Regions from separate parts of the Solibacillus sp. FSL R7-0682 genome, predicted to be linked through region 2. Evidence: a T-box and tRNA genes for the amino acid it is inferred to sense, from the RefSeq annotation. Region 2 holds a T-box; the other holds one or more tRNA genes.
The links. The T-box of region 2 lies ahead of MKZ17_RS06550 (valine--tRNA ligase). A T-box ahead of a tRNA ligase gene usually reads a tRNA of that ligase, here a tRNA-Val.
Positions count from the first base shown of each region.

Region 1 (16,226 bases), 1.2 Mb from region 2:
GTTGTCTTGCCAAAGGCATCGCTGGGTAGCTATGTGTGGACGGGATAAGTGCTGAAAGCATCTAAGCATGAAGCCCCCCTCAAGATGAGATTTCCCATTACGCAAGTAAGTAAGACCCCTGAAAGACGATCAGGTAGATAGGTTCGAGGTGGAAGTGCGGTGACGTATGGAGCTGACGAATACTAATCGGTCGAGGACTTAACCACATTTTATTGCATAATTCAATGAAACGTTTATCCAGTTTTGAAAGAACAAACTTTCATAGTGAAGTGATGATGGCAAAGAGGTCACACCCGTTCCCATACCGAACACGGAAGTTAAGCTCTTTAGCGCCGATGGTAGTTGGGGGCTTCCCCCTGCGAGAGTAGGACGTCGCTTCGCTCAAAAAGTCGCTGCTGATTTTATCAGTAGTGGCTTTTTTATTTTGTACAAAAAATATTAGTTATCCTCCTCTTTGCCTTTTCTTTTATACTTCATCTATAAATTATTTAAAATAGTAGTCATCAATAACTCATTTAAAATTCATATATACTTTTAATGGCGTTTCAATTCATTTTCAATGATAATAAGCAAGATGGGAGGAATGTGAAATGACTATACCCTTTTTAACCGTTGCTGATGTAAGATTAATTGAAAAACAAGTTAACAAAATTTTGTCTGCTTATATGACCTCAAAAGATCCTCATATAATTAATACTGTTCGAGGGCTCGCTACAGCAGAACTTCGTGAAAATTTAACAGTAGTGGATGAAACAATCCTGTCCGAAGTTGAAACTATTTCAGAAACTATAGGAGCAGAACTCTTTATTAATAGCTTAAAAGCCTACACAGTTCCATTTAAAGCAATCTCGGAAAAGGAACTACAAAAGTTATTTCGAAAAGAGAAAAAGCTAAGACTACCTAATTTAGAGAGAGTAAATTGGTATGGCATTAGCTATTTATCTTGGCTTGATGTAAGTACGCATCGCCAATATATCGTAATAGAGAAAGAAGATGAATATATTGGCTTAAGAGGTGTGGTAAAGCTTCAAAAGCCTATTAAGGGTGTTTGTGCGATTTGTAATCAGCATAGTGATGTTCATTTGTTTACGGCTACTGTAAAGGGGCAGGCAGATGCTTATACATCATATAGTAATTATATTTGTGATAATGTCGAAAGTTGTAATTCCAATGTGAGCAATTACACTAAGCTTGAGGCGTTTGTTGCACGTAATATCATATAGTATTTTAGATCATGGTATAGACTACCTTGATCTTTTTTATTTATAACATACTTGAAACTTTTTCCTATTACTTCCGTAAAAATGGTAAAGCTATATTGGAAGGAAGGGAATTATGAAAAGAATTATTTGCTTAGCAAGTATGTCACTATTATTAACTGCATGTGGAGAAAATGAATCAAAAGAGGAGCAATCGAACTCGTCTACAGAATTAGTGAAGGAGGAGGGAGAGATGGAAGTGTCAAACGTGATGCTCGGTAAGTGGCAAGGAATGATCGACATTCCTCAGGCGCCTTTAGAAATTATATTAACGCTAGGGAAAGATAAAGGAAGCATGTCAGTACCTGTACAAGGTTTAACTGATTTTCCATTTGAATCGATAAAATATGATGATACAAGTGTAGCCATTCAAATTGATTTAGCAGGTGCCCTTATAAAAATTGACGGGGAATTGGTTGGAGATCAAATTATTGGAACGTTTACGCAAAACGGACAGTCGTTTCCGCTAAAATTAAAGATCTATAAAGAGCAGCCATTATCCTATGACTCCCTAGCCATTCCTGTAAAGGGTGGAGATTTAAAGGTAGCGCTTCAAATGCCAGAACAACCTACTGGTGAAATTGTTATTATCCATGCTGGTTCAGGACCAACAAATAAAGATGGCAATACATTAGGTGGTGGCTCGAATAATAGTTTAAAGATGATTGCAGAAGAATTAGCAGAACAGGGTATTGCTTCAATTCGATTTGATAAACGGGGGATTGGTGAGAATAGAGCGTTACTAACTAAGGAAGAAAATCTAGTATTGGAAGCTTATGTAGAAGATGTAGAATCCATTATTGACTATGTGAAAGAAGATGACCGTTTTAATAAAATACATTTAATAGGGCATAGCGAAGGGGCACTAATTATGACCTTAGTTGCGCATAAAGTAGACATAGCTTCTTTAACACTCTTAGCAGGAGCCGGAAGAGCAGCAGATATTATTTTAAATGAGCAATTAACATCAAACTTACCACCGAATTTGTTGACAGAGGCAAAAGCTACTTTAGAAAAGTTAAAGGCAGGAGAAAAGGTTACGAACGTATCAGCTGAATTACAATCTCTATTTAGGCCATCTGTACAACCGTATTTGATCTCGTGGTTAAAATACGCACCTCAAAATGAGTTAAGCAAAGTTAAGGTACCTGTTCTAATCATACAAGGGGAAAATGATATCCAAGTGACAAAAGAAGATGGGCAAGCACTAAAAGCAGCAAAGCCTGATGCGACGGTTTATTATTTTGAAAAAATGAATCACGTATTAAAAGATGTTTCTGTTGACCGAGAAGAAAATGTAGCGAGCTACTCAAATCCGTCACTTCCATTAGCAAGTGGATTAATAGAAAAAATAGTTCAATTTATTAAGTAAAATAAGAAAAATGCTGGATTCAAAGCGAGAATTCAGCTTTATTTTTTGGGGGATCTCCCTAGATATTAGTAGTACAGCAAAAAAATTCTCGTTTAAGCAAAAAATTCGAAAAATATCGAAAAATACTCTAATAATTATAAAAAACCTCTTGTATAAATTTCTTTCGTTGTTATAATAATAAATGTATTCAAAAGAATGTTGAAGTACATACATAATATAGTAACGTTCCGAAGTAGCTCAGTGGTAGAGCAACCGGCTGTTAACCGGTTGGTCGTAGGTTCGAGTCCTACCTTCGGAGCCATTTTTTTGCTTATTTTTAGAAAAAATTCAAGTTTAAATAGAAAATAAATATTTTAAAAAAAGTTTCAAAAAAAGAGTTGCGCTAACAGAGAAAAGATGATATTATAAATCTTGTCTTAAAGAGGACAAAGATTATTACGAATGGCCCGTTGGTCAAGTGGTTAAGACACCGCCCTTTCACGGCGGTAACACGGGTTCGAATCCCGTACGGGTCACCATTTAAGGCTTCATAAAAAAATAAAAATAACACTTGTTACGTATGGAGGATTAGCTCAGCTGGGAGAGCACCTGCCTTACAAGCAGGGGGTCGGCGGTTCGAGCCCGTCATCCTCCACCATTATTTTAACAGTGTTGTACTTATGTCGGAGGGGTAGCGAAGTGGCTAAACGCGGCGGACTGTAAATCCGCTCCTTAGGGTTCGGCGGTTCGAATCCGTCCCCCTCCACCATCTAATTAAATGATTGGGGTATAGCCAAGCGGTAAGGCAACGGATTTTGATTCCGTCATGCCTAGGTTCGAATCCTAGTACCCCAGCCATTTTTTTTATTTTTTATGAGCCATTAGCTCAGTTGGTAGAGCATCTGACTTTTAATCAGAGGGTCGAAGGTTCGAGTCCTTCATGGCTCACTTTTCATTTATAATTATAATATGAAGTGTACTTAAATATAAAAATCCAATCCTTTACTTAAAATACTTAGTAAAGGATTTTTTGCGTTCAAAAAGGGAAATGATAACCTTGTCTCGAATTTGATGTAAGAGTAATAGTGGAGATGAGAAAAGGGAAGTATGAGACTTATTTGAGCACAATTGGGAGATGACAATCATGGAGAAAAAAGAAGTTTCAATTATTGGCGTACCATGTGATTATGGTCAACAACGGCGTGGAGTCGATATGGGTCCAAGCGCAATTCGATATGCGGGGTTACAACATCGTTTAGTTATGCTTGGGTACGATGTCGAGGATGAAGGCAATATTCAAGTAGTAGACCGAGATGTTTTAAGTGAAGTGGATGAAAAGCTTTTAAACCTAGATGAGGTAGTTAAGGTTAACACAGCATTAGCTGAGAAAGTGCGAGACGTACTTGAAATGAATAGATTTCCTTTAGTGCTTGGTGGCGACCATAGTATTGCAATTGGGACGTTAGCAGGCCTTTCTATGAAATATGAGAATATGGGCATTATTTGGTTTGATGCTCATGCAGATCTAAATACACCCGAAACAACTCCTTCTGGAAATATCCATGGTATGCCGCTTGCAACAAGCTTAGGTCTTGGTCATGAAAGATTGACGTCAATTTTACATGGTGCACCAAAAATTAAACAGGAGAACATTGTTATTATTGGGGGTCGCTCAATTGATGAGGGTGAACGTCTTCTTATTAAAGAGCGCGGCATTAAAGTGTATACAATGCATGAAATTGATCGTTTAGGAATGACCTATGTAATGGAAGAAACAATAAAATATTTTAAAGAGCGTAAAATTGATGGGCTTCACTTATCATTGGATTTAGATGCTTTAGATCCATTGTATACACCGGGTGTAGGGACGCCAGTAGCAGGTGGGATTACGTACAGGGAAAGCCACTTAGCAATGGAAATGATACAAGAGTCAGGCCTCCTTACATCGACAGAATTTGTAGAGGTAAATCCAATCTTAGATGAGCGCAATAAAACAGCAGATGTTGCGGTCGCGTTGATTGGTTCGTTATTTGGGGAAACTTTAGTGTGAAAATTGAAAAATATCCCATTCTTTACCGAGAAATTTGTTATAATAAATAACGGATTTTGCGGTGGTTGAAATGTAGCCTTTTTTTCAAAAAAGTTTTACGTTAAAAGTGAAACCTTTTGGCAACCTAACCGTAAATATAGAACAGCTAAAAAGGTGGAGAGAAAAGACAATGGATGCGTTAGTGAATAAAAGAATAAAGCAAGTGCTTAAAGGTGATCAAAACGCATATGCCGATATTGTTAACCTCTACCAGCACAAGCTGTATCAAGTATGTTACCGGATGCTTGGTAACAAACAAGAAGCGGAGGATATTGCACAGGAAGCTTTTATACGTGCTTATATTAACTTACATTCTTACGACCAAAAAAGGAAATTTTCTACATGGCTTTACCGAATCGCAACGAATCTTTGTATTGACCGTATACGAAAGAAGAAGCCAGATTATTATTTAGATGCTGAGGTCGCCGGTACGGATGGTCTTGATATGTACTCACAAATTGCTGCAGACGAACAACTTCCTGAGGAAGCCGTTGAGCAAATGGAGCTTCAAGATCGTATCCAATATGAAATCAGCCGCTTACCAGACAAATATCGTTCGGTAATCGTTTTAAAATATATTGAAGAAATGTCGCTTCAAGAAATTAGTGAAATTTTAGATATGCCACTAGGGACGGTAAAAACGCGTATCCACCGTGGACGAGAAGCTTTACGAAAGCAGTTAAATAATTTATAGGAGGACGATACGCATGAAAACGTGTGCATCAGAATTCGTCAATTATATGCACGAATATTTAGATGGTGATATTAGTCGTGAGCATGAGCAACAGCTGAAGCTTCACTTACAAACATGCCCTGATTGCCAACAACATATGCATGAATTAAGTGACACGGTTGCGTTTATCAAGAGTGCAGCGCATATTACTGCCCCTCCTGGCTTTGAGGAACAAGTAATAGGTCGTTTACCGAAACGCAAAAGTTCTGTCGGCATAAAACGTTGGTTCCGCCAGCATCCAGTGTTAGTGGCAGCAGCTGTATTTTGCTTATTCATGAGTGCTACATTGCTAGGTAACTACTCAAATGACAATCAATTCTCTGTTACAAAGCAACCTAATTTAGTTGTAGATGGCCAAACCGTAACGGTGCCAGCAGGTGAAGTTGTAAAAGGAGATATCGTCGTAAAAAATGGGGATATTGTCATTGAAGGTGAAGTTGATGGGAATGTAACTGTGATTAACGGCAATTACATGGCATCGACAGCAGTTGTGACAGGGCAAGTGGAAGAAATTGACGAAGTGTTTGAATGGCTATGGTACAACATTAAAAGTGGATTTAATGATTTTGTTGGGTTATTTGAATAATGTTGAAACTTTTTACTAAAAAATGACGTTCTATAAAAGAAAGCAAAGTCTACTCGTTTGAGTAGACTTTTTTCTTTGAGAAAGTTAATCTACTGCCAAATTGTGCTATACTAAAGGCAGTATGGATTAGCTATTAAAAGTGGGGGATGCCACGTGCAAATAATTGAGCAATTTACAGATATCACAGCAATCGAAGTGATATTGAAATTATTAGACGTACTGCTCGTGTGGTACGTAATTTATAAAGCATTAACCCTGATCAAAGGAACAAAAGCAGTACAGTTATTAAATGGTCTATTTGTTATTGTTTTAGCAAAATTGGCTACCTATGTGTTAGGGTTAGACACGTTAGATTGGTTATTACAAGAAGTCATCGATTGGGGTTTCTTAGCCATCATCATTATCTTCCAGCCAGAAATACGTAGGGCACTTGAGCAAATTGGACGAGGGAAAATTTTTCAGCGGACAAATAATCAGCAAGATGATGAGCAAAATCGTTTAATTGAAGCGATGAAAAAATCTGTTAGTTACATGGCAAAACGTCGCATTGGTGCGTTAATTTCCATTGAAAGAGAAACAGGTCTGAATGAATATGTAGAAACGGGTATTAAAATGGATGCTCAAATTTCTTCAGAACTGATGATTAATATTTTTATTCCAAATACGCCACTCCATGATGGTGCGGTCATTATTCAAAAAAATCAAGTTGCAGCTGCAGCATGTTATTTACCACTTTCAGAAAGTGCGTTTATTTCAAAGGAGCTAGGGACACGTCACCGAGCAGCACTTGGCTTGAGTGAAGTGACTGATGCTATAACAGTTGTTGTTTCTGAGGAAACAGGTGCCATAAGTATTACGGCAAATGGCAACTTGCACCGCAATATTTCTATACAGGAATTTGAAGAGCTACTACGTAAAATGTGGTTTGGCCCTGAGCAAGATTCTAACTTAGCATCTAAGTGGACTTGGGGAGGGAAGAAGAATGGATAAGTTATTCGATAGCCCGTGGATGCTACGTATAGCATCACTTTTATTAGCAGGATTATTATTCTTTTATATTCAAACAGAAGCCAATCGTCAAAATGAAAATGGTACATCAAATGAGACAGATGTTATTACAAATGTCCCATTAGAAGTGTATTATGATGACGAGAATTTATTCGTCACTGGTGTACCAGAAACAGTTGATGTGAAAATTTCTGGACCGACGCCAATTGTATTAAAAACAAAGCTTGAAAAGGATTTTAAAGTTTTTGTTGATTTAAACTCATTGTTAATTGGCGAACATAGCGTTACAATACAGCAAGAAAACTTTTCTGAAAAACTAGAAGTGGCAATTGAACCACGAACAATCAATATTGAAATAGAAGAGAAAATAACAGAAGAGTTTCGTGTTGAGCCAGAGATGAACAATCGCCTTGTGGCAGAGGATCACTTCGTAAAGGGTATGAAAGCTGAGCCTGGCCGTGTATCCATTACAGGAGCAAAAAGTGTCATTGATAGCATAAGCTATGTAAAAGCCACTGTTACAGGTGAAAAGGGATTAAACAAATCATTTGAGCAAGAAACTACTGTAAAAGTTTTAGATAGAGATTTAAATAAGCTTGATGTACGAATTAATCCTGAAAAAATAAAAGTACAAGTAGAGATTAATGAATATAGTCGAGAGCTCCCGCTTACAATTAAAGAAATAGGGGAAGCTAATGAAGGTGTAACAATTGAAAAGTTAACAGTGGAGCCTTCAAAAATCGCTGTTTTTGGTACAAAGGCATCATTAGATGTTCTAGATCATGTAGAAGTAGAAGTGGATCTAGCTAAAATTACAGAATCAGGTTCATATGAGTTTGAGGTAGCAATGCCTACTGGCGCAACAAAATTATCAAAAAATAAAATTATGATTCATGCAACCGTAATTAGTGAGCAAGTCAATATAGAGGAGTCAACGGATAGCCAAGTTGATGCAGATACGAATGTAGACGAAGCAGAGGGAAACAACTGAATTACAGCAATGTATGAACGAGCATCCGCTTGATGAGGCGGATAATTTAAACAAACGTATGAAATGTCAAGCGTTGAAGGAGAGAAAAAGTAATGGGTAAATATTTCGGAACAGATGGCGTCCGTGGTGTCGCTAATAGTGAGCTAACACCAGAGTTCGCGTTTAAACTAGGTCGTATTGGCGGCTACGTGTTAACGAAGGATGCAAAAGATCGCCCGAAAGTATTAATTGGACGTGATACACGTATTTCTGGGGAAATGTTAGAGGGCGCATTAGTTGCGGGTCTACTTTCAATCGGTGCAGAAGTAATGCGATTAGGGGTCATCAGTACACCAGGTGTCGCATACTTATCGCGCGTGATGAATGCAGAAGCGGGTGTCATGATTTCAGCATCACACAATCCTGTCGCAGATAACGGCATTAAATTTTTCGGCCCAGACGGCTTTAAATTAACAGACGCACAAGAAGCAGAAATTGAAAGCTTAATTGATGCAGAAGAAGATACATTACCGCGTCCAGTAGGCGCTGCCATTGGATCAGTTACAGACTACTTCGAAGGTGGTCAAAAATATATTTCATACTTAAAACAAACAGTTGATGAAGACTTTATCGGTCTACATGTCGCATTAGATTGTGCGCACGGTGCAACATCGGCTTTAGCAACTCATTTATTTGCAGATTTAGAAGCTGATATTTCAACGATGGGCGCTTCACCAGATGGTTTAAATATTAATGAGGGTGTTGGTTCTACACATCCTGAAAAGCTTGCAGCATTTGTCGTAGAGCGTGGTGCACATATCGGCCTTGCGTTCGATGGTGACGGGGACCGTTTAATCGCAGTAGACGAAGAAGGAAAAATCGTTGATGGTGACCAAATTATGTTCATTATTGGGAAGTACTTAAATGCAAAAGGTCGTTTAAATAAAAATACAGTTGTTTCAACAGTTATGAGTAACATGGGCTTCTACAAGGCGTTAGAAGAAAATGAAATGACAAGTGTTCAAACAGCCGTTGGAGACCGTTATGTTGTAGAAGAAATGCGTGCTAACAACTACAATGTAGGTGGCGAACAATCGGGGCACATCGTATTTTTAGATTACAATACAACAGGTGATGGTTTACTTACAGGGATTCAGCTCGTTGCCATTATGAAAGCGACTGACAAAAAATTATCTGAGCTAGCAGCGGAAATGACAATCTTCCCACAACGTTTAGTAAACGTTCGTGTGACAGACAAGCATGCAGTAACTCAAAATGAAAAAGTGGCTGCTGTCATCACAGAGGTAGAGACAGAAATGGCTGGAAATGGTCGTGTATTAGTCCGCCCATCTGGCACGGAGCCTTTAGTACGTGTAATGGTCGAAGCAGCTACAGAAGAAGCTTGTGAAAACTATGTAAACCGTATTGCCGATGTAGTACGCGCGGAAATGGGATTAGCTGAATAATAAAAAAACACTAGAGCGCTAGAAACAAATTGATTTGTTTCTAGCGCTTTTTTCATAGATGCGATGAAGCAAAATTGAACGTTTAAAATGCTTGTTGAAAGGGAATTCATCTAAATGTACCTTAAATACAAAGGAGTGTTTTACATTGGCAAAGATTGCAACATTGATTACAGATAAGTTTGAAGATGTGGAATTCACAAGTCCAAAAGAGGCACTAGAGGCTGCAGGCCATATACTTGTGACGATTGACAAAGAAGGGAATAAGTCAGTGAAAGGTAAGCGCGGTGAATCAACGGTACAAATTGATAAAGGCGTAGCAGATGTAAATCCTGCAGACTTTGATGCGTTGTTTATCCCAGGTGGATTTTCACCGGATTTACTGCGCGATGATGACCGTGTTGTCGCATTTACAAAGCATTTCATGGATGAAATGAAGCCAGTATTTGCTATCTGTCATGGGCCACAATTGTTAATAACAGCAAAATCATTAGAAGGTCGCGATACAACAGGATACAAATCAATTAAAGTTGATTTAGAATATGCGGGTGCAACCTATCATGATGAAGAGGTTTTCGTCTGTCAAAAGCAGCTTGTCACGAGCCGAACACCGGATGATTTACCAGCATTCAACCGAGAAATTGTGAAGCTTTTAGAAGAAAAGGGTCTTTAAAAATACAAGATTTGTTTGAGAAAATGCCTCGCTTAAATGATTGAAGCGAGGTATTTTTGCTGAATTGCCCCCATCATGGACCTTTATTTGACGAATGAAATATACTTAATGTATGATGAAAATACTTGTGAGATTAATAGCTTGCAAGTGCGCTAAAAGGAGTGAATAATTGCGCAAAAAAAATCGGAAAAACAATAATAGCGCCTGAGCTAAGGAAATAGAGCGGACCATGTAATCCTTAGTTGACGAGGTGGAGGTTTATCGAAATTTCGGCGGGTACCTCCCGACCGCATATGCCCGGTTGTAATTTCGTTTTAAAACAGTAGAGCAATCTGCTGCACAAGAAGACGAAAAGGCATAATACAAAAAAATTATCGTATGCTACATCCTCTCTTACAAAAAAGCGCCAACAGTAGTGATGCATTTACTAAACAGAGTAACTCATCACCATTCGTTGAGTGCTTGAAGCGAATGGGCAAAAGGGCAGAGTGTAGTCTGTTTTCTTATTGCAAAAAACATTCAGGATGTAGCCGATTGATTCGGAGGAAACGAAATTATGTGTGGGATTGTAGGATATAACGGCGTATTAGACGCGAAGGAAATTTTATTAAAAGGCTTAGAGAAATTAGAGTACCGTGGTTATGACTCAGCTGGTATTGCTGTTCATAACGAAGAAGGTATTACTATCTTCAAAGAAAAAGGTCGTATTGCGGATTTACGTAAGGCAGTAGACGAAGATGTAGAAGCAAATGTAGGGATTGGTCATACACGCTGGGCAACACACGGTGTACCAAACCGCTTAAACGCACATCCACATACGAGTGCTTCAGGTCGTTACACATTAGTACACAATGGGGTAATCGAAAACTATCACTTATTACAAAAAGCGTATTTAAAAGGCATCCAAATGCAGTCAGATACGGATACAGAAGTAATCGTTCAGCTAGTGGACTTATTTGCAAAAGAAGGCTTATCAACAGTTGAAGCATTCCGTAAAACGTTATCATTATTACATGGTTCTTATGCGTTAGCACTATTAGATAACGAAGACGTAGAAACAATTTACGTAGCGAAAAACAAATCTCCATTGTTAGTTGGGGTAGGCGATACGTTCAACGTAGTTGCATCTGATGCTATGGCAATGCTACAAGTAACAGATCAATTTGTCGAGTTACACGATAAAGAGGTAGTAATCGTAAAGAAAGACAAAGTAGAAATTTCAACATTAGATGGTCGCCCAGTAGAGCGCGCACCATTCAAAGCGGAATTAGATGCTTCTGATATTGAAAAGGGCACATACCCACACTACATGTTAAAAGAAATGGATGAACAGCCAACAGTTATCCGAAAAATTATTCAAGCTTATGAGCAAGGCGATGATGTCTCAATCGACGCAGATATTTTAGAGGCCATTGCTGAGGCAGATCGTTTATATATTATTGCAGCAGGTACGAGTTACCATGCAGGTTTAATCGGTAAGCAATATTTTGAAAAAATTGCAGGTATTCCAGTAGAAGTACACATTTCAAGTGAGTTCGGCTACAACATGCCATTATTATCGAAAAAACCATTATTTATTTTCATTTCTCAATCAGGAGAAACGGCAGATAGCCGCCAAGTATTAGTAAAAATTAAAGAGCTTGGCTACAAAGCACTAACAGTAACAAACGTACAAGGTTCTACACTTTCTCGTGAAGCGGACTACACATTATTATTACATGCGGGTCCAGAAATTGCAGTTGCTTCTACAAAAGCATATGTAGCGCAAGTAGCAGTTTTAGCAGTAGCAGCTTATGCAGTTGCGAAGAAAACAGGTGTAGCAATTGACTTTGATTTAAAACAAGAGCTTGCGATTGTGGCAAACGGCATTCAAACAATCATTGATTCAAAAGAAACAATGGAGCAAATCGCAGAAGACTTCTTAAAAATTGCACGTAATGCATTCTTCATTGGCCGTAACGTAGACTTCTACGTATCATTAGAGGGCGCATTAAAGCTAAAAGAGATCTCTTATATTCAAGCAGAAGGTTTTGCTGGTGGGGAGTTAAAGCACGGTACAATTGCGTTAATCGAAGAAGGCACACCAGTATTCGCATTAGCAACGCAAAAAGATGTGGCATTAAACATTCGTGGTAATGTGAAGGAAGTCGTAGCGCGCGGCGCGAACGCTTGCATCATTGCAATGGAAGGCTTAGAAGAGGAAGGCGACACATTAATTATCCCTTCTGTTCACGAGCTATTAACACCATTAGTAGCCGTTGTTCCACTGCAATTAATTAGCTATTACGCAGCATTACACCGTCGCTGTGACGTAGATAAACCACGTAACTTAGCGAAATCAGTTACGGTAGAGTAGTGGATATGATAAATGTATTTCTTTATGTAGATTTTAAATAAAGTTATACCGTTTTTAAAAAAGATGTATCGTTTTAAATAAAGTTATACCGTTTTTAAAAAAGTTGCACCGTTTTACTCCTTTAGATTACTATAATCTAAAGGAGTGTTTTTTTATGTCTAAAAGAACTAGGACATCTAAAGTTGAGAAGTGGATTAAAGAAGGTCGAGGTTCTGGAATAGGTGCGGATTATAAACCGTGGTTAAATATTCAGGATGTTTCATCGTTGGGTAGGTCTACACGCTTAAGAGGTATTAAAACAAATAGACAACATGAATTTCTATCGGATTTAGAGCGAAACTATTTTTTTGTGACAGAGTATTCTGATTATGTTGTGGATATTCGAGAACAATTCCCCTTATTACAATTAGAAGAAACAATTGTTATTGCTGATGAGTTAGGTATTAAACATCCTACAGACCCCCAGACGAATGAGCCAATTGTGATGACAACTGATTTTCTCCTCACTATAGATAAAGGTGATGGATTAGTAGAAGTTGCGAGAACAATAAAGATGAAGGATGATCTTTTAAATGAGCGAGTTCTTGAGAAATTCGAAATAGAGCGAGTTTACTGGGAAAGACGACAAATTGATTGGGGTATAGTAACAGAGCTAGAGATTCCTAAAGAAATGGCGCGGAACATTAGCTATATTCACGATTATTATGATATTCAAAGCTACGACGCTTTTCAAAATATAAATCAACAACATATTGAGGATTTAGTAATGGCATTGTTACATAGGATCTTAAATGAAAGTCTGAGTATTAGAGAGATTACAAACGTATTTGATAAAGAAACGCATATGCCTGTAGGTAGTGGAATGACGTTATTTTATCATTTACTGGCAAAGAAAATTATACGAATAGATATGTCAGAGGTTTTCAATGTTGAACAACCTATTGTCATTCAATCAATCGATGAAGGTAAGTTGGAAAAGGTGAAATACGGATGATATATATTAATCAAGTACTTCAATCTGTAAAAGATTCAACTCGTATTCGGATTATTGAAATCGAAGAATCCTATGTGTATTTTGTCAATATTGACGCTAACACATCTATGCCCAAAAAAGAGCTGTATTCCTCATTATTAACCGATATTGAACAAAAAGAGTGGCTTCTTATAACTGATCCCTTTGCACGTGTTGTGAAGGAGGAAGAATTAACCGAGGTTCAAATTTACAAACGTAATACAGACTGGGAAATTATTCAAATGAATTGCGTTCAACATATGGGAAATTTACTCCAAAAAAGTGGTAGGGAAACAAAAATTAAAGAGATTGCAACTACGCTGGATGTTACTCCAACAAAAGTTAAAAAGATACTTAGTCGCTATTGGCAGCGAGGTATGAATAAAAATGCCATGTTACCTGATTATGCAAACTCAGGTGGTCGAGGAAAAACAAAAAATCTAAGTGAGGATAAGGTTGGACGACCACGTAGAGTAACAGTAAATGGTGAATACCGAAGTGGTATTAATATAACGGATGAGATTAAAACACAATTTGAACATGCCATTAATAAATATTATCGTAAAACGAATAACTACTCATTAAAAGATGTGTATCATTTCATTTTGCGTGATTTCTATTCGGAACGTTATAAAGAAAACGGAGAGCTTCAATATCGAATTTGGGAAGCGAATCGTATACCATCCTACCAGCAATTTTACTACTGGTTCAAAAAGTTTGAAGATCCTAAGAAAGATATTGAATTCCGTCAAAGTACTAAGGAATATGAGTTAAAGCATCGACCACTTATTAGTAATTCTAAAGTAGAAACAAATGGTCCAGGGACGCGTTTTCAAATTGATGCAACGGCTGCAGATATCTATTTAGTAAGCTCTTATGATGTAAATAAAGTTATTGGTAGACCTGTTGTTTATGCAGTCGTAGATGTCTACTCACGTATTATTACGGGAATTTATGTTGGTTTAGAGGGACCATCATGGATAGGTGCAATGATGGCACTGGATAATATGATTGCTGATAAGGTTGAATTTTGTAAGCAATATGATATTGAGATTACAGAAGAACAATGGCCGACGTATCATTTACCTGAAATTATCATTGCAGATAGAGGGGAATTTGAAGGGTATTCAGTAGCTGGGCTGATTAATAATTTGAATGTAAAAATTGAAAATACAACGGCTTATCGTGGTGATTTAAAAGGGATTGTTGAGCGTAAATTTAGGACGTTCAACGGAAAAGTAAAACAAAAAGCGCCAGGTGCAATTCAAAAGGAATACCGAGAACGTGGAGACATAGATTATCGGTTAAACGCTACATTGAACTTAAAAGAATTCACTTCATTAATTATTACAATGGTGCTACAACACAATCATAAGATTATTGATAAATATCCAATGGAAAAAGAAATGATAACAGATGGAATTGTACCAACACCTATTAATTTATGGAATTGGGGCATTCAAAACCGTAAAGGCCGTTTGCGTACAATAGATAGAAATATTTTACGATTGAATGTACTACCACGTGAGAAGGCGACTATTTCAAGAGCTGGTATAAAATTTAAAAATTTATTATATGGTTCAAAACGTGCTATAGAGGAACAGTGGTATGCCAAGTTGAAAAATAAAAGCATTGAAATTGTGTATGATCCACGTTCTATAGATAAAATTTACATCCCAAGTGACAATGGTATGGACTACGAAACATGTATTTTGCTAGAGCCAAGTAAACAATATAAATTGGATTTTTTAGAGGATGTTGTTTTTCAGCATCAACTAAGAAATGAGCTAGAAGAAGAGGAACGCTCAAAGCAAGTGCAATTGACTATTAATGCAGACGCAATGATGGAGCAAATTATTAGGGGAGCTGAGAAAAAGAAGAAAAAGGCATTGCATCAACCAACGAGTAAAAAAGAGAAGCTAGAGGCGATTAGAGAAAATAAAGTAAATGAAAAACAAGTTAATCGGGAGGAAGAAAAGTTCGATTTATCTTTTCCCTCTTCTGTAGCTGAGCAGCCGACAGAGGTTATAGATTTTGTATCTAGGACAAAATTAGAAGAACAAAAGGAAGAGAAGTCACCTTCACGTCTTATGGAAAAGTTGAAGAGAAAGCGAGATGAGGAATTTGGAAAAGATGAATAATGTCGTCTTAAAAGGCGATATGGAGGAAGCTCACTATAAGCAACAACTGCTTCCCGAATATATTCAAAATCCTTTTATTGAAGCTCTCCCACCAATTTTTAGTGAAGATGATGTACTAGATCGATTTATGGTGACACCACGCATTAGTGAACAAGATAAGCAAAGCGAGACAAATATTCGTTACCATGTGTTAAAACGCGTGAAGAATTTTATTCAGCCATTACCGATTCATTTTGAGGTAGAGCGACGTTTATCAACATTAATCCGTAGAGGTTATTTAGCTAGAAACCCTTTAGATAAAACATTTTTTGAAAAAATTCGATTACTACATGAATTACGTGAAGATGAAGATCAGGCCCATAAATATATTGATCAACGATTAAATCACATTCGTTCGACAGCAGATAGTTTATCAATAATAGGTATCTCAGGTATTGGTAAAACAACTGCAATCGAACGATTGTTATTAATGTATCCTCAAGTAATTAAGCATGAGGTATATAAGCAACAGCCGTTTAACCGCACACAGATTGTTTGGCTAAAGATAGATTGTCCGTACGATGGTAGTCTTTCAACACTTTGCAA
Region 1 is NZ_JBBOUI010000001.1:108,661-124,886, forward strand. Features, by position in the region: rRNA gene MKZ17_RS00565 (23S ribosomal RNA) at 1-206, shown strand, start outside; rRNA gene rrf (5S ribosomal RNA) at 266-381, shown strand; gene MKZ17_RS00575 (FusB/FusC family EF-G-binding protein) at 591-1,223, shown strand; gene MKZ17_RS00580 (alpha/beta hydrolase) at 1,336-2,631, shown strand; tRNA gene MKZ17_RS00585 (tRNA-Asn) at 2,858-2,932, shown strand; tRNA gene MKZ17_RS00590 (tRNA-Glu) at 3,075-3,149, shown strand; tRNA gene MKZ17_RS00595 (tRNA-Val) at 3,193-3,268, shown strand; tRNA gene MKZ17_RS00600 (tRNA-Tyr) at 3,296-3,379, shown strand; tRNA gene MKZ17_RS00605 (tRNA-Gln) at 3,394-3,468, shown strand; tRNA gene MKZ17_RS00610 (tRNA-Lys) at 3,486-3,558, shown strand; gene rocF (arginase) at 3,755-4,660, shown strand; gene sigW (RNA polymerase sigma factor SigW) at 4,830-5,393, shown strand; gene MKZ17_RS00625 (zf-HC2 domain-containing protein) at 5,407-6,018, shown strand; gene cdaA (diadenylate cyclase CdaA) at 6,172-7,008, shown strand; gene MKZ17_RS00635 (CdaR family protein) at 7,001-8,017, shown strand; gene glmM (phosphoglucosamine mutase) at 8,110-9,462, shown strand; gene MKZ17_RS00645 (type 1 glutamine amidotransferase domain-containing protein) at 9,608-10,132, shown strand; gene glmS (glutamine--fructose-6-phosphate transaminase (isomerizing)) at 10,689-12,488, shown strand; gene MKZ17_RS00655 (TnsA endonuclease N-terminal domain-containing protein) at 12,643-13,482, shown strand; gene MKZ17_RS00660 (Mu transposase C-terminal domain-containing protein) at 13,479-15,641, shown strand; gene MKZ17_RS00665 (ATP-binding protein) at 15,634-16,226, shown strand, end outside.
Region 1: it encodes a tRNA-Val, which carries the amino acid that the T-box ahead of MKZ17_RS06550 (valine--tRNA ligase) is inferred to sense. The anticodon was not compared.

Region 2 (16,226 bases):
TGAATGAAAATTTTATTTTCCCTAGTTTTTTAGGGAATGTTATTGGAACGCCGTCAATTCAAGTAAAACCAAGTTGGCAACAACAAGTAGAAAATGAGTCTGTCTTATTAAATGGTGTTTATGTCATTAAAGGGCATGTTCAATTTGATTTTAATCCAATTGAAGATGAGCAACAGCCTCAAGGGATACTCATTGAGCACATTGATGTAGAACAAGACCAAGCGTATTTTGAATATGCCATTCCATTCTCCATCGATTTCCCAAAAGAGGAGGTCGAGACAGTTACAATAGAAGCGCTGTCGCCAAAGTTAGTAGCTGACAAGGGCTCCGCATGTAACTGTAGTTGGCAAGTTCAATGTCATCTTGAGAAAAAGGCACCAGTAGTTGCTGAAACTGAGGTAGTGGAAGCACCGGTTGTGGAAGCACCTGTAGTTAAAAAAGCTATTGTTGAAAAGAAAGTTGTAGAAGAGCGGGTAGAAGAGAAGCCTAAAAAAGAAATACTGGCAGAAGCTATTGAAATGCCTCCACTTGTTGAGGCAGAACAACTAATAGTAGAAAAGCTTGTGATTGAGGACTATAAGGAACGAACGGTTGCAGCTCCAAAAGAAGAGCAGCTAGTTCAAAATGAATCGCTAAAATTATCTACAAAAGAAGCGAAACAAATTGAAGAAGAAGCTGACTTTTTTGAACAGCTTGCGGAGGCATACAGCATTGTTAAAGTTCATATGAGTAAAGTAGAGAAGTAGAGGATTCCTCTAGGAATTTTTTTATGTTCAAGTAACTAACTGATTATATTAACTAAAATTAACCCGTAAATGTTTGAATCGAACATTTACGGGTGTTTTGTTGAATAGTGTGTCTGCTTAAAAGTATCCATTCTAGTTTTAACTTCATCACAGATGTTTGCCGGGATTAATTATACTTTATTGAGGGGATTTTTAATTCACATGGGGTTTGTGCTAAACTCGGGTCTTTTTGTGGTTTGTTAATACAACCTAGTGCATTAAATAAAATCGATTGATAGTAAATAGCATAAAATAATTAATAAAATAAATAATATAATATCTCCTGATGTAGGGAAGAAAATCGTCCGAATTCCTTGGAAAATAGCAAGTGGGATGATGCAGCCTTTCATCAAAAAGCGAAATTTTCTTAACCAAGGAGGGAGTAAGTATGGATTGTAATTTTTGCGCAACTTCATCATCTCCTTTTACATAGTATATGTTGAAAACAACGCTTATGTGCTGTTGGAAAACATTTTCCCTTTGTTAAGATTAATTTAAAAACATGTAAATATTGATACGAATGGTGGCGTTATTGTGTAGTATGTAATCATGGAAGTGTATCTACATAAGGGAGTAAGAAATATGTTAAATATATGGACGATTTTTGTAACTGCATTAAAGCTTGGGCTTACTTCATTCGGCGGGCCCTCTGCACATATAGGGTATTTCCAACAAACGTATGTGAAGGAAAAGAAATGGCTAACAGATAAACAATATATCGATTTAGTTGCTCTTAGTCAGTTTTTACCTGGGCCTGCATCAAGCCAAGTAGGAATGGGGATAGGGCTTAGAAAAGGCGGAATATTAGGCAGTCTTGTAGCCTTTATTGGTTTTACTATGCCATCAGTTATAATCCTCATTATCTTTGTAATTTTCATGAAAAGCTCTACAATCAATATGGACTGGTTAATGGGTTTAAAGCTCGTAGCAGTTGCCGTTGTAGCGCAGGCAGTTTTTGATATGGGTAAAAAGATAATCGTATCGAAAAAGCATGTTATTTTGTTAGTGCTTGTATTAATAGGGCTTTATTTCTCAAATTCAATCTTTTCACAAGTCATTGTTATTTTTAGTTGCGGACTTATTGGTCTTCAATTATTTAAACACCATAATCAGACAGAGTATGAGCCTGTATTTTCAAAAAAATGGGGAGCATTCTCATTACTCTTATTTTTCGTGCTATTAATCGGATTACCAATAATAGCGAATATCGTAAGTATGGATTGGATCAAGCTTTTTAGTCAATTTTTTATAGCGGGTTCATTTGTATTTGGTGGTGGGCATGTCGTACTACCATTGTTAGAAACGCAATTTGTAGGAACATATGTGACTGCGGAAGAATTTTTAGTTGGTTATGGCTTGACGCAAGCTGTCCCAGGGCCATTATTTACCTTTGCTAGCTATTTAGGTATGGTGATCGGCGGAATTCCGATGGCAATCATGGCAACGATTGCGATTTTTTTGCCTGCATTTTTATTGATAGTTGGGGCATATCCATTTTGGGCAATGCTTAGTCGATACGCACAGCTAAATGGAGCAATAGTGGGGATGAATGTTGCAGTAATCGGTATTTTACTAGCTGCCTTTATTTCACCAATTGTTTCTACAACGATTACGAGCTGGATAGATGGTGTTTTTGCATTCATATTATTGATGCTGTTGTCCAAATTTAAATGGAAGCCTTGGATAGTCGTTATAGCAGGAATTGTTATTGGAGTTACTTATTATAGATAGTGTAAATACGCTACTTGAAATTTTAACAAAAACCTATTACAATTGAGGTCAACTATATATGTGAAGCGAAGATTAGGAAGAGTATGTTTGATCATGTTGTGAAGAGAGGAAACGGTAGCTGAAAAGTTTCTACAGCATACAAGCAGAAGGTAGCCTATGAGCTGACTTAGTGAACAAATAGTAGCTAAGCTCCGGTTAAACACCGTTATCGAATGAAGTGCCGATGTGCTTAAGAATTGTGAGATTACGCGGGCGCTTGATATGACAGAGGCTTAAAAGAAAGCGTTTGTCAGTCAAGGAACGACGAAGCGAAGCAACCAGAATGAACTTAAGGTTCATGAGGATTGCTGAGTGAGGAGTGACGCAGAATGCGAACGCTTTACTTAAGCCGACGGAAATAAAGGTGGTACCGCGAATCAACTCCCTCGTCCTTTTTAAAGACGAAGGGAGTTTTTTATTTTCATTCAACTATTTGATTTTATTTAAAGGAGCGAATCATTATGACGGAAATTACAATGCCAACAAAGTATGATCCGAAAGAAACAGAAGCCGGCCGCTATGAATGGTGGTTAAACGGTAAATTTTTTGAAGCAGACCCAACGAGCGAAAAGGAGCCATATTCAATCGTTATCCCACCACCAAACGTAACAGGTAAATTACACCTTGGTCATGCTTGGGACACAACATTACAAGATATCTTAACTCGTATGAAGCGCATGCAAGGCTATGATGCATTATGGTTACCAGGTATGGACCACGCGGGTATTGCTACGCAAGCGAAAGTAGAAGAAAAGCTACGTGGTGAAGGTATTTCTCGCTATGACTTAGGACGCGAAAAATTCCTTGAAAAAACATGGGAATGGAAAGAGGAATACGCTTCTCACATTCGTGCGCAGTGGGCAAAATTAGGTCTTGGTTTAGACTATTCAAAAGAGCGCTTCACATTAGATGAAGGTTTATCGGATGCGGTAAAAGAAGTCTTCGTAAAATTATACGAAAAAGGCTACATTTACCGTGGTGAGCGTATCATTAACTGGGATCCAGCGGCAAAAACAGCTCTTTCTGACATCGAAGTAATTCACAAAGAAGTAGAAGGTGCCTTCTACCATATGGAATATCCGTTAGCGGATGGCTCTGGAAAATTACGTGTAGCGACAACACGTCCAGAAACAATGCTAGGCGACTCTGGTGTAGCTGTACACCCAGAAGACGAGCGCTATAAGCATTTAATCGGAAAAACAGTTATCTTACCAATCGTAGGCCGTGAAATTCCAATCGTAGCAGATGACTATGTAGATATGGAATTCGGTACAGGGGTTGTAAAAATGACGCCAGCTCACGATCCGAACGACTTTGAAGTTGGAAACCGTCATAATTTAGAACGCATCTTAGTAATGAATGAAGACGGTACAATGAATGAGCTTGCAGGTAAATATAACGGTATGGATCGTTTTGAATGCCGTAAGCAAATTGTAGCGGACTTACAAGCAGCGGGTGTATTAGTGGAAATCGAGCCACATGTACACCAAGTAGGTCACTCAGAGCGTACAAATGCTGTTGTTGAGCCTTACCTTTCAAAGCAATGGTTTGTTAAAATGGCACCACTTGCGGAAGAAGCTTTAAAAATGCAAGCAAACGAAGATGAAAAAGTAAACTTCGTACCAAATCGTTTTGAAAACACATATAACCGTTGGATGGAAAACATTCATGACTGGTGTATTTCACGCCAATTATGGTGGGGTCACCAAATTCCAGCTTGGTATCATAAAGAAACAGGTGAATTATACGTAGGAAAAGATGCACCTGCAGATGCTGAAAACTGGACACAGGATGAAGACGTACTTGATACGTGGTTCTCTTCAGCTTTATGGCCGTTCTCAACGATGGATTGGCCAAATGAAGAGTCAGAGTTATACAAACGTTACTACCCAACGAGCACATTAGTAACAGGTTATGACATCATCTTCTTCTGGGTAAGCCGTATGATTTTCCAAGGGAAGGAGTTTACAGGGACACGTCCATTCAAGGATGTATTAATTCACGGTTTAGTACGTGATGCAGAAGGACGAAAAATGTCTAAGTCATTAGGTAACGGGGTTGATCCAATGGATGTTATCGATCAATACGGTGCCGATTCATTACGTTACTTCTTAGCGACTGGTTCTTCACCAGGTCAAGATTTACGTTATTCAACAGAAAAAGTAGAATCAACTTGGAATTTCGTAAACAAAATTTGGAACGCTTCACGCTTCGCTTTAATGAACATGAACGGTTTAAAATTTGAAGAAATCGATTTAACTGGAGATCTATCAACAGCTGATAAATGGATTTTAACACGCTTAAACGAAACTATTGAACGTGTGACAGCATTATCGGATAAATACGAGTTTGGTGAAGTAGGTCGTGAGCTATACAACTTCATTTGGGATGACTTCTGTTCTTGGTACATTGAAATGGCGAAATTGCCATTATACGGCGAAGACGAAGCGGCAAAATTAACAACTCGTTCAGTATTAGCTTACGTTTTAGATAATACAATGCGTTTACTTCACCCACTAATGCCATTCGTAACAGAAGAAATTTGGCAGCACTTACCACATGAAGGTGAATCAATTACAGTAGCAGCTTGGCCAACTGTAAACGAAGCATTCAACTTTAAAGCTGAAGCTGGTGAAATGCAACTATTAATGGATATTATCCGTTCTGTTCGTAACATTCGTGCGGAAGTAAATACACCAATGAGTAAACAAGTACCGATGACAATTTTAGCGAAAGATGCTTCAGTTGCAGCAGTACTAGAAGCAAACAAAGGCTACATCGAAAAATTCTGTAACCCAGAAACACTTACGATTGGTGCAGATTTAGAAGCACCAGCTCAAGCAATGTCTGCTGTTGTATCAGGGGCAGAAATCTTTATGCCACTAGCAGGCTTAATTAACGTGGAGGAAGAAATTGCACGTTTAGAAAAAGAGCTTGAAAAGTGGGCGAAGGAAGTAAAATTAGTTTCTGGTAAGCTATCTAATGAACGATTTGTAGCGAAGGCGCCAGAAGCGTTAGTAGCAGCAGAGCGTGAAAAATTAGCGGACTATGAAGCGAAATATGCAACAGTTGAAAAACGTATTGCTGAATTAAAAAATATGTAGTTTTAATCGAAAGGGGTGCCGCAAGTCGGTGCCTCTTTCTTTCTAATAAATTGTTGGGGGAGAGAATGACAATGTTTCAATCGATGGAACAATGCACAGATTTCATTTTTCGATTAAAAGCGAGTGAATATAAAGGTGAGCCATTACAATCAGCAAGAATTATATTATCCGCTTTAGGTAATCCTGAACGGAAGACGAAATTTATTCATTTTGCAGGGTCTAATGGCAAAGGGTCTACGCTCAATGCAACCCGTGAAATATTAATGGCTCATCATTTAAAAGTAGGAGCTTTTATTTCGCCACACTTAGAACGTCCAAATGAACGAATTACGATTAATAAATTACAAATTTCAGATAAAGATTTTTTGCGCATTATGAATGTTATTGCGGATGTAGTGAACAATCAATTAAAAGGGAAATTCCCGAGTTTCTTTGAAATTATGACATTAATTGCACTACAGTATTTTTCTGAGCAGAAGCTTGATTTGGCGCTACTTGAGACGGGGATTGGTGGGCGTCTTGATTCGACAAATGTCATTACACCAGAGGTTTCCGTAATTACAACTATTTCGTTAGAGCATACGGATATGCTTGGCACGACATATGCGCAAATTGCAGCAGAAAAAGCGGGAATTATTAAAACTGGAAAACCTGTCGTAATAGGCGTGAAAAATAGAGAAGCCTTAGCAGTTATTCAAGCAGTAGCGGAAGAAAAAAATGCAAAAAGTTATGTTTTAGATAAACAATTTTTTACACAAAAAACGGGGACTACTAGCTTCAGCTATTACGGAGATTTAACAATCGAGCAACTAGAGCTGGCAATGGTGGGACAACATCAAGTATCGAATGCGGCATTAGCAATTACTGCGTCTAAGTTATTTTTACATACTTTGAACATCCAGCATGTGAAAGAAGCGTTAAAACGTGCAAAGTGGGATGGTCGTTTTGAACGAGTTGGAGACAATATCATTTTAGACGGAGCACATAACTCTGAAGGAACGAGCGCTTTAATTGAAACGCTTCAACTTGTTGAACCGGATAAAAAATATAAATTTGTGTATGCGGCACTTCAAGATAAAGACCATGCTGTAAGCATTCAATTAATGGATAACGTGGCTTATCAAATGTATTTTACACAAATTGATTTGCCACGCGCGGCAAAGCCAAAGGATTTGTGTGAACAAAGTAAGCATGAGATAAAGAGCGCGCATGACAACTGGAAAAGGTTAATTGATAAGCAAATGAATGAATTATCGGAGGATGAATTATTAATTATCACGGGCTCATTGTATTTTATTGCAGAGGTGCGCGGAGAATTTATTAAAAAGGGACTGATTTGATGATTCCACGTTTAGAAGAATATAAAATGCGTTGGCATGTAGAAAGTGAGCGTGCGATTAAACCAGGTTTGGCTGCGATATTAGAGGCACTTGAAGCGTTGGGAAACCCTCAAAACACACTAAAAGTTGTCCATTTTGCCGGAACGAATGGGAAGGGTTCGACATTAACATTTGTCGAGCATTTAGCGCGCCAGCATGATCTTACAGTTGGGAAGTTTATGTCACCGTGTATTGTTGATGTGCACGATCAAATTCAAATCAATGGTAGACCGATTAAACCAAAGGAAATGGATGCAATATTTCAACAACTTGTAGCAGCTGGTTTAAGTGGCAAGTTAACGGATTTTGAATTATTAACGACAGCAGCTTTTATCCATTTTAAAGAACAGCAAGTAGATTTAGTTTGCCTAGAAGTTGGTATGGGAGGGCGCGAGGATAGTACGAATGTTGTAATACCAATCGTTTCAGTCATTCCGAGTATCGCATTAGAGCATACGAATTTTTTAGGGAATACACTTACATTAATTGCGCATCATAAAGGCGGAATCATAAAAGACAGTAAACCAACCGTTATTGGACATTTACCTGAGGAAGCACGTGAAGTAATTCAGCAAATAGCTAAGGAAAAAAATGCGCCTCTATATGAAATGGGAAAGCAATTTGATATAAAACAGCATGGAAACGGTGAAGAATACATAAATTCACATCGACAGTTGACTATTTCAGGTTTGCAGCGGCAAATGTTAGGTATTCACCAAGGACATAATATGGCGCTTGCTATTACAGCGTTTTTTGAAGTTGCGGATGCATTAAAAATTGAGGTAATAGAAGAAAAAGTGCACGTGGCAATACGAGAGGCACAATTGGCCGGTCGATTCGAAGAGGTTTTGCCAAATATTTACTTTGAAGGTGCGCATAATCCTGCGAGTATTCGGACATTAGTTCATACGGTTAAAAAACACTTTCCATCTAAAAATATTGAATTTGTAATGGGTATTTTAGCAGATAAAGATGTAGAGGAAATTCTGACGATATTAGAAGAAGTAAGTGATACTTTTTATTTTGTTAATATTGCAAATGATCGTGCTATGGAAGCAACAAAAATTTATCAATTAAGTCATGCAGGTAATAAGATTATTATAGACGATGTCGTGGCATTTTTACAGCAGCCTGTGGAAAATTGTATTCGAATTGTTACGGGCTCCCTTTATTTACTAAGCGAAATTCGTCGAAAATTAAATGCATAAAAGTTGTATACTGACAAAATATATCGAAATAACAAGAAAACTTTTAAAGGCGAGTCGACATCACTCTCGCCTTTTTTTATATTTTTTTTGGTAAAGTTTGCTATAAAAAGAGGTGAGTATATGCCAATAATTCGAACAGTAAGAAAAAGCTCAGTTGCACAAGCGATGTTTTTTGGAGGATTAACTGGTTTAGTAGGCGTTATTGTATTTATTTTTATTCTACAGTTACCTTCCAATGAACAACAAGAGGATGAGCTCGCTTCGACCACACAAGTATCAAGTGAACAAGAAGTAGTATCACAGTCTTTTTTTGCTTTGCAGCATGGTGTTTTTTCAAACTTTGATAGTGCTGCTCAGTTTTTAGCGTCATATCCAACCCTGAATAAATCCACTATCTTTGAGGTGGATGATCAGTATTATATTTGGTCACAACTTGATCAAGAAAAAGTAGAAGGCGCAACGTTAACAACCCCTAGTTCTTTTTATAAAAAAATGACATTATCAAGCAGTTGCCCTACTACTAGTGAGCTTCAACTTCCCAATCTACTTATGGATGAAAAGTGGCTTTCTGTTGAAACGTTGACAGACGCACAACAGGCGAATGTGCCAAAGGATTGGGGGACAAATCTTGCAGAAGTTCAAAAGTTAACGAATCAGGTTAATGTTATTCGGCTGCATATGTTAATGAATTATTATGAGCAATTAGATTGTTTGAAAGTGACGTTTTGATAGCAAAACGTCGTTAAATATTTTTTTTTGAGTTTGTTTAACTAATGCAAAGTTTTTCAAATTTCCAATTGTCGTTTACTATAGTAAATAGGAGGATTGGAAATGAATTTTACTACGAATGAACAAATTATTTTAGCTTCAGCATCACCGCGAAGAAAGGAATTGCTCGGAATGCTTCGCGTACCGTTTTCAATACAAACGAGCGATGTTGAAGAAACAAGTGTACAAGCTAGTACGGTGCAACAATATGTAAAAGAGGTTGCATTATTAAAGGCGCGTGATGTCGCCAAAAAATGCGTCGGAAAACTTATTATTGGTGCCGATACAATTGTTGTTTTTAATAATCAAATTTTACACAAGCCGAAATCCCCTGAGGAGGCTGTACAACACTTATCCCAGTTGAGTGGAAATCGACATGAAGTAATGACTGCTGTCGCGATTATTCAACCGGATGGGGTAGAAACAACATTTGTCGAAGTTACAAACGTTGTATTTAAAGAAGTTTCCCCTAAAATGATAGAAGCATATGTGCAAACAGGAGATCCGTTTGATAAAGCAGGAGGATATGGAATCCAAACTAGTGGAGCTTTACTAGTAGATCGAATTGAAGGAGATTACAACAATGTAGTTGGTTTACCAATAGCAACTTTAGTACAAAAATTGCTTACTTTACACCTACTAAAATTAACTTTTTAGGAGTGATGTAATTGTCTACCCACCCGTTAATGAATATAAAAATACATGATGTTCATACGTTAGATCGCCCTCGTGAAAGATTGATTCGTCAAGGAGCAAAAAGCCTTTCTAATCAAGAGTTAATTGCGATTTTATTAGGCACTGGCACGAAGCAGGAGTCCGTATTAACTGTTGCCAATCGTGTTTTACTTACTTTTGAGAAGTTACACAATTTAAAGCATGCAACTTTAGAGGAAATGAAGGATATTAAAGGGATTGGAGAAGTGAAGGCGGTTTTACTTTTAGCGTCAATTGAGCTAGGTCGTCGTTTAGCGTCAAAAGAGTTAGAAGAGCGCTTTACTATTCGTTCCCCTGAGGATGCAGCATCTTTTTTAATGCAGGATATGACATCACTCACTCAGGAGCATTTTGTTTGTTTATTTCTTAATGTAAAGAATCAAGTACTACATAAACAGACGATTTTTGTTGGTAGTTTAAACGCTAGTATCGTACACCCAAGAGAAATTTTCCGCGAAGCTGTAAAACGTTCTGCGGCTGCCATTATTTGTTCGCATAACCATCCGAGTGGCGTGCCAACTCCAAGTCCAGAAGATATTGAAGTAACAAATCGACTGCATGAAGCAGGTAAAATAGTCGGAGTGGATTTGCTTGATCATGTCATCATCGGGGATCATCAATTTATCAGTATGAAAGAAAAAGGGTATTTTTGATTATTTTAGACTCTCTTGTAATCCATTGTTACAAGAGGGTCTTTTTGTTTGATAATAAAAATATAAATATCTTTTTCAACAGGCATGCATAATTTAGCAGTTTCGTCGATACAATCGTAAAGAAATTATTATTTTTGTAATATAACTGTACGGATATAAAGAGATTAATTGTTATGGAACTTTTGTATGTTATATTCGTCATGTGTATGTGGTTATTTTGTTAAATCTTACATATTAATTTTAATTGTTTCAAAATGAAAATAGAAATACAATAGAAAAGTGGCGTTATGCAAAAAAACATTCGACAAAAGTCGGGATTCAGTGCTTGTGACACTATAATTTTTTGACGCAATTCGTTATAATAGAGCGTATGATTTTAGCAATATCATAAAAGATAGAATGGCTATTTAAGAAAGGGAGTACTAAATTTGTTTGGATTAGGGAATAAGGATGTCGGGATTGATCTTGGCACAGCGAATACATTAGTGTTTGTTAAAGGAAAAGGAATCGTACTACGTGAACCTTCAGTAGTAGCGAAAAATACGAAATCAGGCGACATTGTTGCAGTAGGTAACGATGCGAAAAATATGATTGGTCGTACACCAGGATCAATCGTTGCTATTCGTCCAATGAAAGATGGTGTAATTGCAGACTTTGAAATTACGACTGCAATGATTCAATACTATTTAAAAGAAGCTATGAAAGCATCAGGTTCTAATTGGAAGAAACCTAACGTTATGATCTGTGTGCCATACGGCATTACATCTGTAGAGCAACGTGCAGTTATTGATGCATCTCGTCAAGCTGGTGCAAAAGAAGCGTTTACTATTGAAGAACCATTTGCTGCGGCAATTGGTGCTAGTTTACCAGTTTGGGAGCCAACAGGTTCAATGGTAGTTGATATCGGTGGCGGTACAACGGAAGTAGCGGTTATTTCACTTGGTGGTATTGTAACAAGTGAATCTGTACGTGTTGGCGGTGATGCTATGGATCACGCAATTATTGCATATATTCGCAAATCTTATAACTTAACAATCGGTGAACGTACTGCGGAATCGATTAAAGTTGAAATCGGTACAGCACGTGCTGAAGGACCAGCTGAAACGATGGAAATTCGCGGCCGTGATTTAGTAACAGGCTTACCTAAAACAATTGAAATTACTTCTGATGAGATTTCAAAATCTTTACATGAAGCAATTATTTCAATTGTAGATGGCGTTAAGAAAACATTAGAACAAACACCACCAGAATTATCAGCTGACGTTATGGAGCGCGGTATTGTATTAACAGGTGGTGGCGCATTACTACGCAATTTAGATAAAGTAATTAGTGATGAAACAAAAATGCCAGTATTTATTGCAGAAAATCCATTAGATTGTGTTGCAATTGGTACAGGTAAAGCATTAGACAATATTGATTTAATTCGTTCACAACAACTGAAGTAAGGAGGACTTGCGGTGCCACATTTTACAAATAAAAAATTAATCTTGCTGTTAGTTAGCGTAATTTTCCTTGTGGCATTGATTGGTTTCTCCCTACGTGATCGTCATAACGCAACATTACCTGAGCAAATTATTAAAGATACTGTTGGCTTTGCGCAATCTATTTTTGCAAAGCCAACAAACTACATAACAAGTATTTTTAGCAATATTGATTCGCTGTTAAATACGTATGAAGAAAATCAACGCTTAAAAATGCGCTTAGAGGATTTTGCGGTATTGCAAGCAGAGGTAAGTACTTTAAAAGCTGAAAATACTTCATTACGTGAACTAACATCGATGGAGGGAAGTTTGCGTGATTTCAACCCGATTCAGGCGACGGTCATTGCGAGAAACCCTGATCAATGGGAAGAAAAAATTATTTTAAACAAAGGTACAGCAGACGGTGTTGAGAAAAATATGGCCGTCATGACTACACGGGGACTTATCGGTAAAATCGTAATTGCTACGCCGTATACATCTGAAGTGGAACTTCTTTATACAAATAATGAAAATTATCGTGTTTCAGCTATTGTAATCAATGAAAAAAATAAAGAAATTCACGGTTTAATAGAAGGTTATGATGCAGAGCGCAACGAATTACTATTAAAGCGAATCGACTCAAAAGTAGAATTAAAAGTAGGCGAGAAAGTTCTTTCATCAGGTCTTGGAGGGATTTTCCCGAAAGGTATTTTAATTGGCGAAGTAACGGAAGTAACGACAGATGACTTCGGTTTAACGAAAATGGCCTATGTAAAGCCAGGAGCGGACTTCTCTATGCTAGAAAATGTTATCATTGCAAAGCGTAAAACGATTGCAATTGATGGTTCTGATGGTAACGCAACAAATGAAGATTTAACGAATGGACCTGCCCCTAAGGAAGATGAGGAGGAAGAATAATGCTCACTCGAATTCTAATTCCGTTAGTTGCAGTGCTATTATTTTTGCTTGAATCCGAATTTGCGATGTTTTCACCAATCACGTGGAACGATCAAACGTTTATTTTAGTTCCTCGGTTTTTAATTTTATATTTAATCTTTTTAGCCATTTATTATAATCGTAAAAAAGCGATGATTTATGGCTTAATTTTTGGGTTATGTTTCGATGTATTTTATATTAATATCATTGGGTTATATACATTTTTATACCCAGCAGTTTGTTTTATTGCAGCGTGGTGTGTAAAACGTATTCACCCCCATCTACTATTCTCTACAGTTTTAGCAATCTTATTAATAAGTTTGCTAGAATTTGCGTTATATGAATTTTTCTATATGATACAGTTTACTACAATGGCATTAAAGCCGTTCATACTTAATCGACTTTTGCCGACAATTTTGGCTAATTCTTTATTTTTAATGATGCTCGGGTGGGTATTTAAATATTTAATAAGTGCCCGCGTACTTCAACGTGCTCAGCAGCATTCTTAATAATGTAGCGTGAGGTGACTTGTAAGCTATGAAAAAACAACTAGTCCATATAAAAGGGACGAAGGATGGATTGGTACTTCGACTAGACGATCAATGTTCTTATACAGATTTAATTGAAGAACTTGGAAAAAAAGTTACAGAAGGTCATCTTGATGGTAAAATAGATGTACAATTGCATCTGGGGAAACGTTATTGCACACCAGAACAAAAAAAGCAATTAACAAAGCTAGTAGAACAACAGCCTAATTTACGAGTAAAAAAGGTTTATAGTGATGTACTTACAGTGGATGAAAGTAAACAACAGCTAGAGGAAAATCGTTGTGATACTTTTGTTGGTATTGTTCGTTCTGGACAAGTTCTTCGTGCAACTGGGGATATTCTTATTTTAGGTGATGTCAATCCGAATGGGCGAATTGAAGCGGGAGGTAGTATTCATATTGCTGGTAAGCTAAAAGGCATTGTCCATGCAGGCGTTAACGGTAATGATGAAGCAATCATTACCGCTTCTCATTTTGAACCGACACATGTTTTAATTGCGAATCATGTGGAGGTCATGACAAATGAAACACAGTTTTTGATGCAAAAAACGGATCAATTATTTGCCTATATCGGTGAAGATAATGCAATTTGTTATGACAGAATACAAGAAGTAAGAAATATCCGACCGAATTTATCAACATTTAAGGAGGGAGCTAAATGAGTGAAGAAGAATTATTATTCGCTAAGAATATTGATGAAGCAATAGCTCAAGATGCTACCTTACATAAGGAAGGGGCCGCTAATGTGGGAGAGGCAATCGTTATAACTTCAGGAAAAGGTGGAGTCGGTAAAACAACTACGACTGCTAACCTAGGGACTGCATTGGCACTTCAAGGGAAGAAGGTTTGTTTAGTCGATACAGATATCGGACTGCGCAATTTAGATGTTATTTTAGGTTTAGAAAATCGCATCATCTATGATTTAGTTGATGTTATTGAAGGGCGTTGTAAAACACATCAAGCACTTGTTAAAGATAAACGTGTCGATGATCGTTTATATTTACTCCCAGCCGCACAAAATACAGATAAAAATGCCGTAACACCGGATCAAATGAAAGTTTTAGTTGATGAATTAAAACGCGAATTTGATTATGTATTAATTGATTGTCCAGCGGGTATTGAGCAAGGATACCGTAATGCGGTAGCTGGAGCAGACCAAGCCATTGTTGTAACGACACCTGAAATATCAGCTGTACGTGACGCAGACCGAATCATCGGTCTTTTAGAACAAGAACCAATTGCAGCGCCAAAGTTAATCATTAACCGTATCCGTAAAAATCTAATGTCAAATGGTGATGCTATGGATATTACGGAAGTAACAACGCATTTATCAATCGATTTATTAGGAATTATTGTAGATAGTGATGATGTTATTAGCTCTTCGAACAAAGGGGAGCCAATTGTAATGAATCCAAATAATAAGGCATCATTAGGCTACCGAAACATTGCACGCCGTATTTTAGGGGATTCCGTCCCTTTAATGACATTAGAGGACGACCAACCTAAAGGGATGTTTGCAAAATTAAAATCAATCTTTAAATAGTAAATGTAGGAAGTTGTCGAATTAGTTGGCAACTTCTTTTTGAATTTAATTCAGGTGTTACACATATTCTATAGAAAAAGATAGGATGGTGAGCTTGAAAAAATGGCAATGGCTCATCGCGAGTGTATTGTTATTGACGATTTTTCTTTGTAACACGTATGGGAATTTAGTTGTCAAAAGAAGTGTGAATAAAATTGTTTATAGCTCTGAAGATTTATTGTTTATGCGCTCTGTCATTATGGATATTGGCTTTCGAAATGAGCAGCAAGTACCTGTTTCAGCAGATCCCTCAATAGAACAATTATTAACGTATCAGTCAATTGAGCGATATAATGAGGGGTTTTTATTGTCCTATGAGCAACCAATCGTTTTAACGGCATTGTATGATGGATTGATTGTATTTACAGGTCATACGAGGTACAACGGGAAAACGATCTCAATTTTATATGGAAATGGGATTACTGTCACATTTGGTTATGTTGATCAGTTTGACGTGTTACCATATTCGGCTGTCTCAAAAGGTACTTTGATTGCAACGAAAGAAGCAGGGAAATTATATATTCAAATTGAAGAAAATGGAGTATTTTTAGACATAAAACAAACAACTCAGTGGCTGAAAGAACTTCACCAATGAAACTAGTCATTCATCCGTTATTTCTTATACTTTTATTTTTCATTATTTTATACGGCAATATCGCACTATATAGTGTCATTATTATTTCGCTATTATTTCATGAATTCGGTCACTATGTGGCAGCTAAGCTTGTCGGTGCTAAAATTGAACGTTGTGTCATTGTGCCTTATGGTGGGGAAATGAAAATAAAAAACGAGTTGGCACTCTCTTATAATCAGCTGACAATCATTGCATTAGGAGGGCCAATCGCTTCAGCAATTGGAATGTTTGTAGCTTTGTATCTTCCTGATAATTTTACCGAACCCTTTTTTTATATGAATTTTCTATTGCTTGCAATTAATCTCATCCCGATTTGGCCATTAGATGGCGGAAGATTGCTTTGTTATCGCCTACTAATGGCCAATCCGAGAATAAAAGTTTATGAAATGTATTTGTCCGTATCTTTTTATTTACTTACAATGATAATTATCGTACTATTATGTTTACTGCCTCGATCTCTTTCCTTAGCTGTGTTAAGTCTATTTTTATGGAGCAAAGTAATAGGAGAATGGAGAGTTCGAAAATACCGTTCTGCATTCGAAAAACTTGTAATGAACAGGTTGACTTGAATGGTATGGTGTGGTAGTATTTTAATGTTATTGTTTGTAGCACCCGTGCTACTACAACCGCGCTGAACAGGTTTTAAGTACCGTTTTGGTCACCTGCAATTCCGGGCGAGTCTGAGT
Region 2 is NZ_JBBOUI010000001.1:1,305,751-1,321,976, forward strand. Features, by position in the region: gene MKZ17_RS06535 (hypothetical protein) at 1-746, shown strand, start outside; gene MKZ17_RS06540 (hypothetical protein) at 1,004-1,195, opposite strand; gene chrA (chromate efflux transporter) at 1,368-2,516, shown strand; T-box leader at 2,576-2,952, shown strand; gene MKZ17_RS06550 (valine--tRNA ligase) at 3,017-5,659, shown strand; gene MKZ17_RS06555 (bifunctional folylpolyglutamate synthase/dihydrofolate synthase) at 5,731-6,999, shown strand; gene MKZ17_RS06560 (bifunctional folylpolyglutamate synthase/dihydrofolate synthase) at 6,999-8,246, shown strand; gene MKZ17_RS06565 (translation initiation factor 2) at 8,367-8,975, shown strand; gene MKZ17_RS06570 (Maf family protein) at 9,078-9,671, shown strand; gene radC (RadC family protein) at 9,701-10,381, shown strand; gene MKZ17_RS06580 (rod shape-determining protein) at 10,810-11,826, shown strand; gene mreC (rod shape-determining protein MreC) at 11,839-12,759, shown strand; gene mreD (rod shape-determining protein MreD) at 12,759-13,286, shown strand; gene MKZ17_RS06595 (septum site-determining protein MinC) at 13,315-13,986, shown strand; gene minD (septum site-determining protein MinD) at 14,070-14,867, shown strand; gene MKZ17_RS06605 (M23 family metallopeptidase) at 14,962-15,501, shown strand; gene MKZ17_RS06610 (metalloprotease) at 15,498-16,109, shown strand; ribosomal protein L21 leader region at 16,155-16,226, shown strand, end outside.